DNA from 2 places in the Diaphorobacter sp. JS3050 genome. Region 2 is predicted to be linked to the other one. Evidence: riboswitches for the same ligand, from Rfam matches in the RefSeq annotation. Region 2 holds a riboswitch; the other holds the start of a gene.
What was found. Region 2 has a riboswitch for glycine ahead of HND92_RS17520 (D-amino acid dehydrogenase). Riboswitches for the same ligand answer to the same signal wherever they lie in the genome.

Region 1 (5,594 bases), 1.5 Mb from region 2:
AGCGCCGCGCAGAGCCGCCTCAAGCAAGCGAGCGGCCTCCTCGGGGGGCGGCGGGTACATGAAATGACGCGCGTGGGGGCCCTATGACCACGGTCATGATCTCCACCATGGTGCTGTGCTTCGCGCTCACCATATCCGTGGCCGTCTCCATCGGGCTGGCCTCCATCCTGGGCATCCAGGTGGCGAACGCCAACATGCTGATCTCCGTGAAGGAGATGTTCGCCTCCATCAACAAGTTTCCGCTCGCAGCCATTCCGTTCTTCATCCTGGCGGGCAACCTCATGGAGACCGGCGGTATTTCGCGCCGGCTCGTGGAGTTTGCCAAGAGCATCGTGGGCGGCGTGCAGGGCGGCCTGCCCATGACCTGCGTGCTCACCTGCATGATCTTCGCGGCCGTCTCAGGGTCATCGGTGGCGACCACGTTCGCCATCGGCGCCATCCTGATTCCTGCGCTCATCAAGCATGGCTACCCCACCAGCTACGCGGCCGCGCTGCAGGCCACCAGTGCCGAGCTGGGTGTGATCATCCCGCCGTCGATCCCCATGATCCTGTACGGCGTGGCGGCCGAGGTATCGATCGGCGAGCTGTTCATCGCCGGCTTCGGCCCCGGCATCCTGATCAGCGGTGCGCTGATGTTGTTCGTCTGGGTGTATTGCAAGTACAAGGGCTGGGGCAAGCATGACGGCGATGGGCGCATGCCCTTCGGCCGCGCACTGCTGCAGGCGGGCTGGGCACTGCTGATGCCAGTCATCATCCTGGGCGGCATCTACGGCGGCGTGTTCACGCCCACCGAGGCCTCTGCCGTGGCCGTGTTCTACGCGCTGGTGGTGGGCATGCTGATCTACCGCGAGATCCGCGTCGCGGACCTGTTCGCCATCCTGCGCAAGTCGGCCATCTCGTCGGCGGTGATCATGTTCATCATTGCCAATGCGGGCCTGTTTGCCTTCCTCATCACGCGCGCTGGCGTGCCGGACGCCATCGGCCGCTGGCTGCAGGAGGTGCTGCAGTCGCCCGCGCTGTTCCTGCTGGGCGTGAATGCCGCGCTGTTCGTGATCGGCATGTTCATCGAGACCAGCGCCGCCATCATCGTGCTGGCGCCGATCCTGGCGCCGGTGGCCCAGCACTTCGGCGTGGACCCGGTGCACTTCGGGCTGATCATGGTGGTGAACCTGGCGCTCGGCATGATCACGCCACCCTTCGGCGTGAACCTGTTCGCGGCGTGCACGGTGGCGCGCATCTCTCTGGATCGCATCGTCGCCCACCTGCTGCCGTTCGTGGGCGTGGTCCTGCTGTGCCTCCTGGTCATCACCTACGTGCCATCGCTTTCATTGGCCCTGCGTGATCTCGTGTACGCAAAATAGATAGAATCCGTCCCGTCAGGAGAGAGTCCGCGCCCCTCAGGGCCGGGCCGCCGAAGGCGCAGGCAGCAGCCGAACGCTCAGGCAAAAGGACTGGCGACACGCCCGCAGGGATGCGGGTGTTTCCCTTGCTGGAGAGAGGCCGCAGCAGCATGCGGCCCACCGAAGGAGCAAGCCCCGTGACATGCCATGCAGGCGGGGTGAATCTCTCAGGTAAAGCGGACAGCGGGGCAAATCGGCGATCGAGAGATCGCTCCACCATTTGCCTTCGCCCATTGCCATGTCCGCCATGTCCGACCTGCTCACCACTCCCCTCAACGCCCTGCACATCGAACTGGGCGCCCGCATGGTGCCCTTCGCCGGCTACTCCATGCCCGTGCAATACCCCATGGGCCTGATGGCCGAGCACCACCACACGCGCACGGCGGCCGGCCTGTTTGATGTGTCGCACATGGGGCAGCTCAAGCTGGTCGGCCCTGACGCCGCAGCAGCATTCGAGACGCTGATGCCCGTGGACGTGGTCGACCTGCCCGTGGGCAAGCAGCGCTACGGCCTGCTCCTCAATGACGAGGGCGGCATCATCGACGACCTCATGTTCTTCCGCATGGCGCAGGACGAGCTCTTCGTGATCGTCAACGGCGCCTGCAAGGTGGGCGACATTGCCCACATCCAGGCGCGCATCGGCCAACGCTGCCAGGTGATTCCCATGCCCGACCAGGCCCTGCTCGCGCTGCAGGGCCCACAGGCGGCTGCGGTGCTCGCGCGTCTGGCACCAGGCGTGGACAAACTGGTGTTCATGACCGGCGGGCATTTCGACATCGCGGGGGCGCAGTGCTTCGTGACGCGCAGCGGCTACACCGGCGAGGACGGCTTCGAGATCTCGGTGCCCGCCACGCAGGCCGAAGCCCTGGCGCGCACGCTGCTGGCCCAGCCCGAGGTCAAGCCCATCGGTCTGGGTGCACGCAATTCGCTGCGCCTGGAAGCCGGCTTGTGCCTGTATGGCAACGACATCGACACCACCACCACCCCGCCCGAAGCCGGCCTGAACTGGGCCATCCAGAAGGTGCGCCGTACAGGCGGCGCGCGCGCTGGCGGTTTTCCAGGCGCCGACAAGGTGCTGGCCCAGATCGACAGCCCGGCCACTCTCACGCGCAAGCGCGTGGGCCTGGTGGCGCTGGAGCGCGTGCCCGTGCGTGAGCACACCGAGTTGCAAAACGAGTCGGGCGAGCGCATCGGCGAAGTCACCAGCGGCCTGCTGGCCCCCACTGCCGACAAGCCCATCGCCCTGGCCTACGTAATGCCCGCCCATGCCGCCCCCGGCACCCGTGTGAACGCCATGGTGCGCGGCAAGGCCGTGCCCATGGAAGTGGCTGCCACGCCCTTTGTTCCCACACGCTACTACCGCGGCTGAATTCACCACGGCGAACTGCCACCGCGCCCAGGTCAGCCCGGCTACAGTGCGGGCTGACCACTCTCAAACCTTTTCCTTCCACTTCTTCTTCCCGGAGCCCCCCATGAGCATTCAGTTTTCCAAAGACCATGAATGGATCAACGCAGCCGACCCGGCCGCGGCCGTCGTCGGCATCACCGTCCACGCGCAGGATGCGTTGGGCGATGTGGTGTTCGTGGACCTGCCCGCGGTGGGCACCACCTTTGCCCAGGGCGACGTGGCCGGTGTGGTCGAGTCCGTCAAGGCCGCTGCCGATGTCTACATGCCCGTGTCCGGCGAAATCGTCGAGGTCAACGAGGCCTTGCGCGCCGACCCGTCCCTGGCCAACTCCGACCCGCTGGGCGCCGGCTGGTTCTTCAAGGTCAAGCTCAGCGACGCCGGCCAGCTCGCCGGCCTGATGGACGAAACGGCCTATACCGCCTTCGCCCAGAACGCCTGATGCACCCGCGGCGCCGTGCACACGGCGCCGCCGCACCGCCCCATCGCTCTTGAGACTGGTCCCTCGCCATGCAGATGCCCTCCCCCCTGCCCCTGGCGGCGCTCGAAAACGCCGCTGAATTCCTGCCCCGCCACATTGGCATCGACGCCGCCGACGAAGCACACATGCTGTCGGTGATCGGCGAGGCCTCGCGCCGTGCGCTCATTGATTCCATCGTGCCGCGCTCCATTGCGCGCCAGCGCCCCATGGACCTGCCCGCGCCGGCCACCGAGGCCGCGGCGCTGGCTGAACTCCAGGCCATTGCGTCGAAGAACCGCATCCTCAAGAGCTTCATCGGCCAGGGCTACTACGGCACGCACACGCCGGGCGTCATCCTGCGCAACGTGCTGGAAAACCCTGCCTGGTACACGGCCTACACGCCCTACCAGGCCGAGATCTCCCAGGGCCGCATGGAGGCGCTGCTCAACTTCCAGACCATGGTGTGCGACCTCACGGCCATGCCCATCGCCAACGCCTCCATGCTCGACGAGGCCACCGCTGCCGCCGAGGCCATGACGCTGGCCAAGCGCTCGGTCAAGTCCAAGAGCGACGTCTTCATCGTGGCAGGCGATGCGCACCCGCAGACCATCGAAGTCATCCAGACCCGCGCCGCCCCCATCGGCATCACCGTGGTGGTGGCCAATTCCCAGGAGGAATGGCAGGCGGCCCTGGCCGGCGACTTCTTCGCCGCCCTCATCCAGTACCCTGCCAGCAGCGGCTGGGTGCAGGACTGGCAGGCCGACGTGGACGCCATCCACGCCAAACAGGCCGCCGCCATCTTCGTTACCGACCTGCTGGCGCTCACGCTGCTCAAGGCCCCCGGCGAGTGGGACGCCGACATCGTGGTGGGCTCCACCCAGCGCTTTGGCATGCCCATGGGCGCCGGCGGACCGCACGCCGCCTTCATGGCCTGCCGCGACGAATTCAAGCGCAGCCTGCCCGGCCGCCTGGTGGGCGTGAGCGTGGACGTGCACGGCAAGCCCGCCTACCGCCTGGCGCTGCAAACGCGCGAGCAGCACATCCGCCGCGAGAAGGCCACGAGCAACATCTGCACGGCCCAGGTGCTGCCGGCCGTGATCGCCAGCATGTACGCCGTGTACCACGGCCCCGAGGGCCTCACGCGCATCGCCCGCCGCGTGGCGCGCTTCACCGCCATCCTGAGCCGCGGCCTGGCGCAGCTGGGGTTCACCAGCCGCCACCATGGCTCGGCCTTCGACACACTCAGCCTGCACACCAAGGATGCTACGGATTCAATAGCTGCTCGCGCAGTCCAGATGGGCGCAAACCTGCGAAAAGCCTGGAATGACTACCTGTGCATCTCGCTGGACGAGACCACCACCCGCGCCGATATCGAGCTGCTGTGGAAGATCTTTGCGCGGGACGGCCAGCAACTGCCCACCATCGAGGCGATGGACGCCGCCGGCGCACCGGCGCTGTTCCCCGACACCCTGGCGCGCACCAGCCGCTTCTTGGCGCACCCGGTGTTCAACACCCACCATTCCGAAACCGGCATGCTGCGCTACATCCGCCAGCTGTCCGACAAAGACCTGGCGCTGGACCGCACCATGATCCCGCTGGGCTCGTGCACCATGAAGCTCAACGCCACGAGCGAGATGATCCCGATCACCTGGCCCGAATTTGCCAACGTGCACCCGTTCGCCCCGGCCGACCAGCTCGAAGGCTACCGCCTGCTCGACGAGCAACTGCGCGCCTGGCTGTGCCAGGCCACGGGCTACGCGGGCGTCAGCCTGCAGCCCAACGCAGGCAGCCAGGGCGAATACGCCGGCCTGCTGGCCATCAAGGCCTACCACGCGGCCCAGGGCCACGCCCACCGCAACATCTGCCTGATCCCCAGCAGCGCGCACGGCACCAACCCCGCCAGCGCCCAAATGGTGGGCATGCAGGTCGTGGTGACCAAGTGCGACGAGAACGGCAACGTGGACATGGCGGACCTGCAGGCCCAATGCGAGAAGCACAGTGCCAACCTCGCCTGCGTGATGATCACCTACCCCAGCACGCATGGCGTGTTCGAGACCCAGGTGAAGGCCTTGTGCGAGCTGGTGCATCGCCACGGCGGGCGCGTGTATGTGGACGGCGCCAACATGAACGCCCTGGTCGGCGTGGCCGCGCCGGGCGAGTTCGGCGGCGACGTGAGCCACCTGAACCTGCACAAGACCTTCTGCATCCCCCACGGCGGCGGCGGCCCCGGCGTGGGCCCGGTGTGCGTGGTGGAGGACCTCGTGCCCTACCTGCCCGGCCATGCCACGGGCGGTATTGCTTCCAAAACAGGAGCTGTCAGCGCAGCTCC
Region 2 (5,594 bases):
CATGCCCCTCCTGCGCCACGCCACCGCCGCCCTGGCCACGCTGCTGACCGTCACATCCGCCCTCGCCCAGGCCACGGACTGGCCCAAGCAGCCCGTCACCCTGATCATGGGCTTTCCGGCCGGATCGGGCGTGGACGTGGTGGCGCGCGCGGTGCAGGAGCCGCTGGGCCAGAAACTCGGCCAGCCCGTGGTCATCGACTACAAGTCCGGCGCGGCCGGCAACATCGCCAGTGAGTACGTGGCCCGGGCCAAGGCCGACGGCTACACCCTGGCCTTCGGCACGGCCGCCACGCACGGCAGCAATGCCGCGCTCTACAAGAACCTGCCGTTCGACGTGGAGGCCGACTTCGTGCCCGTCGCCCCGCTGGTCGACGTGTCCAACGTGCTCACCATCAACCCCGCGGTGATCGACGCCAAGAACCTCAAGGAGTTCGTCGAGACCGTGCGCGCCAACCCGGGCAAGTACAACTTCGCATCCACCGGCAACGGCACGGGCACGCACATGGCCTTTGCCGAGCTGAATGCGCGCCTGGGCCTGAACATGGTGCACGTGCCCTACAAGGGCGGGCCCGAGGCCATCACCTCGGTGCTGCGCGGAGAGACCTGCTGCATCATGAACCAGGTGCAGACCGTGCTGCCGCACTACAAGACCGGCAAGGTGCGCCTGCTGGGGGTGACCACGGCCAAGCCCGTGGCGGCCGTGAAGGAGGTGCCGCCCATCGGCGCCAGCGGCCTGCCCGGCACCAAGGGCTTTGACAGCTCGATCTGGTTCGGCATCTTCGCCCCCAAGGGCACCGACCCGGCCGTGGTCCAGAAGCTGAACACCGCCTTGCGCGAGGTGCTGGAGCAGCCCGACGTGCGCCAGCGCTTCGAGTCGCAGGGCAACACGGTGCGCATCGAAACGCCCGAGCAGTTCCGCCAAACGGTCCACAAGGACCGCGCGAAGTGGGCGCAGGTGGTGAAGGACGCCAAAATCAGCATCGACTGATTTCGCCCTCCACGCTTTCTTCGACGTCCTCCATGTCTTTTTCGCTTCCCCTGGGGGCGGCCGGCCTGGCCGCCCTCGAAGACCGCCTGCGGCACGACCTGCTCACCCTCAACTGGCGCGCCCGCGCATGGCTGCCGCCTCGCACCCATGAAGGGCAGCCCGTCATCGACGTGCTCATCATCGGCGCCGGCCAGGCGGGCCTGGCGGCCAGCATGGCGCTGGCGCAGCAGGGCATTGCCGCCGTGCTGCTGGACCGCGCGCGCGCCGACTACGAGGGCCCCTGGGCCACCACGGCGCGCATGGACACGCTGCGCTCGCCCAAGGAGCTCACCGGCCCCGCGCTCGGCGTGCCCTCGCTCACCTTCCGCGCCTGGTTCGAGGCCCAGTGGGGCCGTGAGGCCTGGGCCGCGCTCGACAAGATCCCGCGCCTGCAGTGGATGGACTACCTGCGCTGGTACCGCCGCGTGACGCAGGCCGACGTGCGCAATGAACACACCGTCACCGCCGTGCACCCACGCGCCGACGGCCTGGTGGCGGTGGACGTGCAGACCCCCACCGGCCACGCCACCTGGCTGGCGCGCCGCGTGGTGCTGGCCACGGGCCGCGACGGCCTGGGCGGCCCGCAGGTCCCTGCCTTCATGCGGGGCGTGGCCCACGCCGCACAGGGTGGCCTGTGGGCGCATTCGTCCGACGTGCTGGACTACGCCACGCTCAAGGGCAAGCGCGTGGGCGTGATCGGCATGGGCTCGTCCGCCATGGACAGCGCCGGCACGGCGCTGGAATGCGGCGCCGCCAGCGTGGACCTGATCGCGCGTCGCGCGGTCATGCCCACGGTGAACAAGTCCAAGGGCTCGGGCGTGCCCGGCCTCACGCAAGGGCACCACGACCTGCCCGACGCATGGAAGTGGCGCATACGCCACTACATCAACGTGCAGCAGGTGCCGCCGCCGCACGGCAGCACGCTGCGCGTGTCCGGCCACGCCAACGCCTTCTTCCACTTCGGTTGCGCAGTGCAGGACGTTACGCAGGTGGGCCACGCGCTGCACGTGGCGACGGCCAAGGGTACGTTCGCATTCGACTTCCTGGTCCTCGCCACAGGCTTCGTGATCGACTGGGCACAAAAGCCCGAATTCGCGCCGTTTGCGCGCCATGTCCGCACCTGGGGCGAGCGCTACCAGCCGCCCGCCGGCGATGAAGACCGCGAACTGTCCGACTCGCCCGACCTCGGCCCGGTGTTCGAATTCCGCGAGAAAGCCGCCGGCGCCTGCCCCGGCCTGGACCGCATCCACTGCTTCTGCTACCCGGCGGCGCTGTCGCACGGCACGGTGTCGGGCGACATCCCCGCCATCAGCGACGGTGCACGGCGCCTGGCCAGCGGCATCGCCGGCCTGCTGTACCGCGAGGACGTGGAGCACCACTTCGCCGCGCTGCAGGCCTATGCCGAGCCGGAACTGCTGGGCGACGAATGGACGCCCGCCGACACCTCCCAACGCATCCTGCCTTCGCCATGACCGACACCATCGACCAGCTCGCCCGCCTGGGCCATGCCCCCCATGCCCAGGCCGCGCGCCAACAGCGCGCCAAGGCCATCACCGCCACCCAGGCCTGCGAAGACCTGCTGCTCGCGCCAGCACTGCCCGGGGGCCTGGCGCTGGCCGAGCGCCTGTCCGTGGCCCAGGCCGTGGCGGCCGCCAGCGGCGTGGCAACGCTGGCCGACCATTACGGCGCGCGCCTGGCCGGCCTGCCAGCCCCGCTGGCGGATGCGCGCTGGCAAGCCATCACGCATTTCACGCAGCTGCTGGCTACGCAGCCCGCCGCGGCCGACCGCGCGGCCCTGCTCGCCCTGCCCCAGGCGGGCCTCGCCACGCCGGACGTGGTGCTGCTCGCGCAGCTCATCGGCTTCGTGGCCTACCAGGCGCGGTTGGTGGCAGGCGTGGCGGCGCTGGCCGCCCTCGGCCCCGCGGGCACCGCAGCCACGGCGGTCGCTCCCACCACGCCGGACGCGCCCTTCGTGCACCCCGCCAACCTGCCCCCGCCCGGCGAGCCGCTGCGCCTGGCCGGCTACACCAGCGAGACGCTGGACTGGAAGGCCTGGCTGCCCGTGGTGGACCCCGCAACCGCCAGCGCCGAGCAGAACGCCGTGCTGGACGCAAGCCACCCCAAGGCACGCACGTCGGACTTCTACCTCGTGCTGGCGCACCAGCCCCGCGTGCTCGCCGAGCGCTCGGAGGCGTTCAACGCCATCATGTACGCGCCTGGCGGCCTGCCGCGCGCCGAGCGCGAGGTGGCCACCACCGTGGTCTCGCGCATCAACGGCTGCGTGTACTGCGCGGCGGTGCATGCGCAGCGCTTCGAGCAGCTGGCCAAGCGCAACGACGTGATCGCGCAGATCTTCGCCGACCCCGACAGCGCCGGCACCAACGCCCGCGAACGCGCCCTGGCGCAGGCCAGCGCCGCGCTCACGCGCGCGCCCGGTGCATTCGGGCCGCAGCACATCGCGCCGCTGCGCGCTGCGGGCCTGAGCGACCTGGAAATCCTGGACACGGTGCACGCCGCCGCGCTGTTCGCCTGGGCCAACCGCCTCATGCTCAACCTGGGCGAAGCGGTCTACCCCTGAGCATGCACCCGGCGCCCCGCCCTGAGAGCGTGTTCATGGTTTGAGGGTTAGCCCGCTGGGGGCGCCGCGCCCGGGCCGCTACGATGGCCGGCGCAGGAGAGCAAACGGCTGCATGCCGTTTCACCGAAGGCGCAAACTCCCATACACGCTCAGGTTCCGTACTGCATACCCACACAGCCGTCTGGAGAGCCGCCACGCCCGCCGTGGCGCACCGAAGGAGCAAGTGCCGCGCACGGTCCCGCGCGGCATGAATCTCTCAGGTACCAAGGACAGGGGGAGCGGCAGCCAGGCCAGGTCGCGCCCGCTGTTCGCTATTCATTCAATAGCTGCTCGCGCGCGCCCTGCCTGCGCAAACCTTGAAAAAGGCTTGTAAACCATGCGCGTGATCGTTCTGGGCGCCGGCGTCGTCGGCACCACCTCTGCGTACTTTCTCCAGCAACTCGGCCACGAGGTCACCGTCATCGACCGGCAGGCTGTGCCCGGTGCGGAAACCAGCTTCGCCAACGGCGGCCAGATCTCGGTCAGCCACGCCGAGCCCTGGGCCAACCCCGGCGCGCCGCTCAAGGTGCTGCAGTGGCTGGGCAAAGAGGATGCGCCGCTGTTGTTTCGCCTGCGCGCGGACATGCGCCAGTGGCTTTGGAGCCTGCAATTCCTGCGCGAATGCACGCCCGCGCGCACGCGCCACAACATCGAGCAGATCGTGAGCCTGGGCAGCTACAGCCGCAGCACGCTGCAGCAACTGCGCGCCGACACGGGCCTGCAGTACGACCAGCGCACACAGGGCATCCTGCACTTCTACACCAGCGCCCAGGAACTCGACGCCGCGCTGGCGCCCGCCGAGCAGATGCGTGCGCTGGGCTGCCACCGCCGCGTGGTGGATGCCGACGAGGCCGTGCGCATCGAGCCAGCCCTGGCCCACGTCCGCCCGCAGCTGGCGGGCGCCACCTACACGGCGGAGGACGAGTCCGGCGACGCCCACCTGTTCACGCGCGCGCTGGCCGGCGTGGCCCAGGCCGCGGGCGTGCAATTCCGCCTGGGCTGCCACATCACCGCGCTGCACCCGGCGGGCGGCGCCATCGACCATGTGGAGATCACCAACGAGGCCGGCGGCTACGAGCGCGTGCGCGGCGACGCCTACGTGCTGGCGTTGGGCGCATTCAGCCCGCTGCTGGCCCAGCCCCTGGGCCTGCGCCTGCCGATCTACCCGGCCAAGGGCTATTCGGTGACGCTGCCGGTGCGCGACACGGCCGCCGCCTACCAGGTGAGCCTGACGGACGATGAGTACAAGCTGGTCTTCTCACGCTACACCAGCGCGCAGGGCGACCGGCTGCGCATCGCGGGGACGGCCGAGCTCAACGGCTACGAGCGCGCACTGAACGCCGTGCGCTGCGAAGCCATCGTGCGGCGCGTGGAGCAGCTCTTTCCCGGCGCGGGCGATGCGAGCCAGGCGCAGTTCTGGAGCGGCCTGCGCCCCGCCACGCCGAGCAACGTGCCGCTGATCGGCAAGACGCGCTACGGCAACCTGTTCCTGAACACCGGCCACGGCACGCTGGGCTGGACCCACGCCTGCGGCTCGGGCAAGTCCATCGCGCGCATCGTGAGCGGGCTGGAGCCGGAGCTGGACTTCGCGTTCTGCGGCCTGCCGCGCCCTGCTGCGGCGCCCCGCCCCGCCGTCATCGGCGTTTGAGCAAGCGCCACGGCGCTATGCATTGCATAGCTGCTTGCGCTTGATGGACGGGCGCTAGAGGCCAAAAAGGCTTATAAAGCCCCGTCCGATGCGACGAACACCGTCAGCACGCCCGTGTAGCCATAGAGCCGGTGCGCGGCGATTTCGCCGCCGGCGAAGAAGCCCGCCAGGGGCACGTCGCCCAGCGCATGGCGCACGATCTGCAGCTCGGCGCTGGGCCCACCGAAGTGCGGCCCGCCGCGGCCCGAGCAACTCACATACAGCGCACCGCAAATGCGCCGGCCGCCCGCCGGCTCGGCATG

Region 1: it holds a riboswitch for glycine, as region 2 does, so the genes downstream of both, gcvT (glycine cleavage system aminomethyltransferase GcvT) here and HND92_RS17520 (D-amino acid dehydrogenase) in region 2, are expected to answer to the same signal.

What each region holds. Positions count from the first base shown of each region.
Region 1 is NZ_CP053553.1:2,181,091-2,186,684, forward strand. It holds gene HND92_RS10540 (TRAP transporter small permease) at 1-1, shown strand, start outside; gene HND92_RS10545 (TRAP transporter large permease) at 84-1,361, shown strand; glycine riboswitch at 1,368-1,460, shown strand; glycine riboswitch at 1,480-1,594, shown strand; gene gcvT (glycine cleavage system aminomethyltransferase GcvT) at 1,639-2,769, shown strand; gene gcvH (glycine cleavage system protein GcvH) at 2,873-3,247, shown strand; gene gcvP (aminomethyl-transferring glycine dehydrogenase) at 3,316-5,594, shown strand, end outside.
Region 2 is NZ_CP053553.1:3,677,887-3,683,480, forward strand. It holds gene HND92_RS17505 (tripartite tricarboxylate transporter substrate binding protein) at 2-988, shown strand; gene HND92_RS17510 (NAD(P)-binding domain-containing protein) at 1,021-2,499, shown strand; gene HND92_RS17515 (peroxidase-related enzyme) at 2,496-3,605, shown strand; glycine riboswitch at 3,777-3,888, shown strand; gene HND92_RS17520 (D-amino acid dehydrogenase) at 3,982-5,292, shown strand; gene HND92_RS17525 (FIST N-terminal domain-containing protein) at 5,364-5,594, opposite strand, start outside.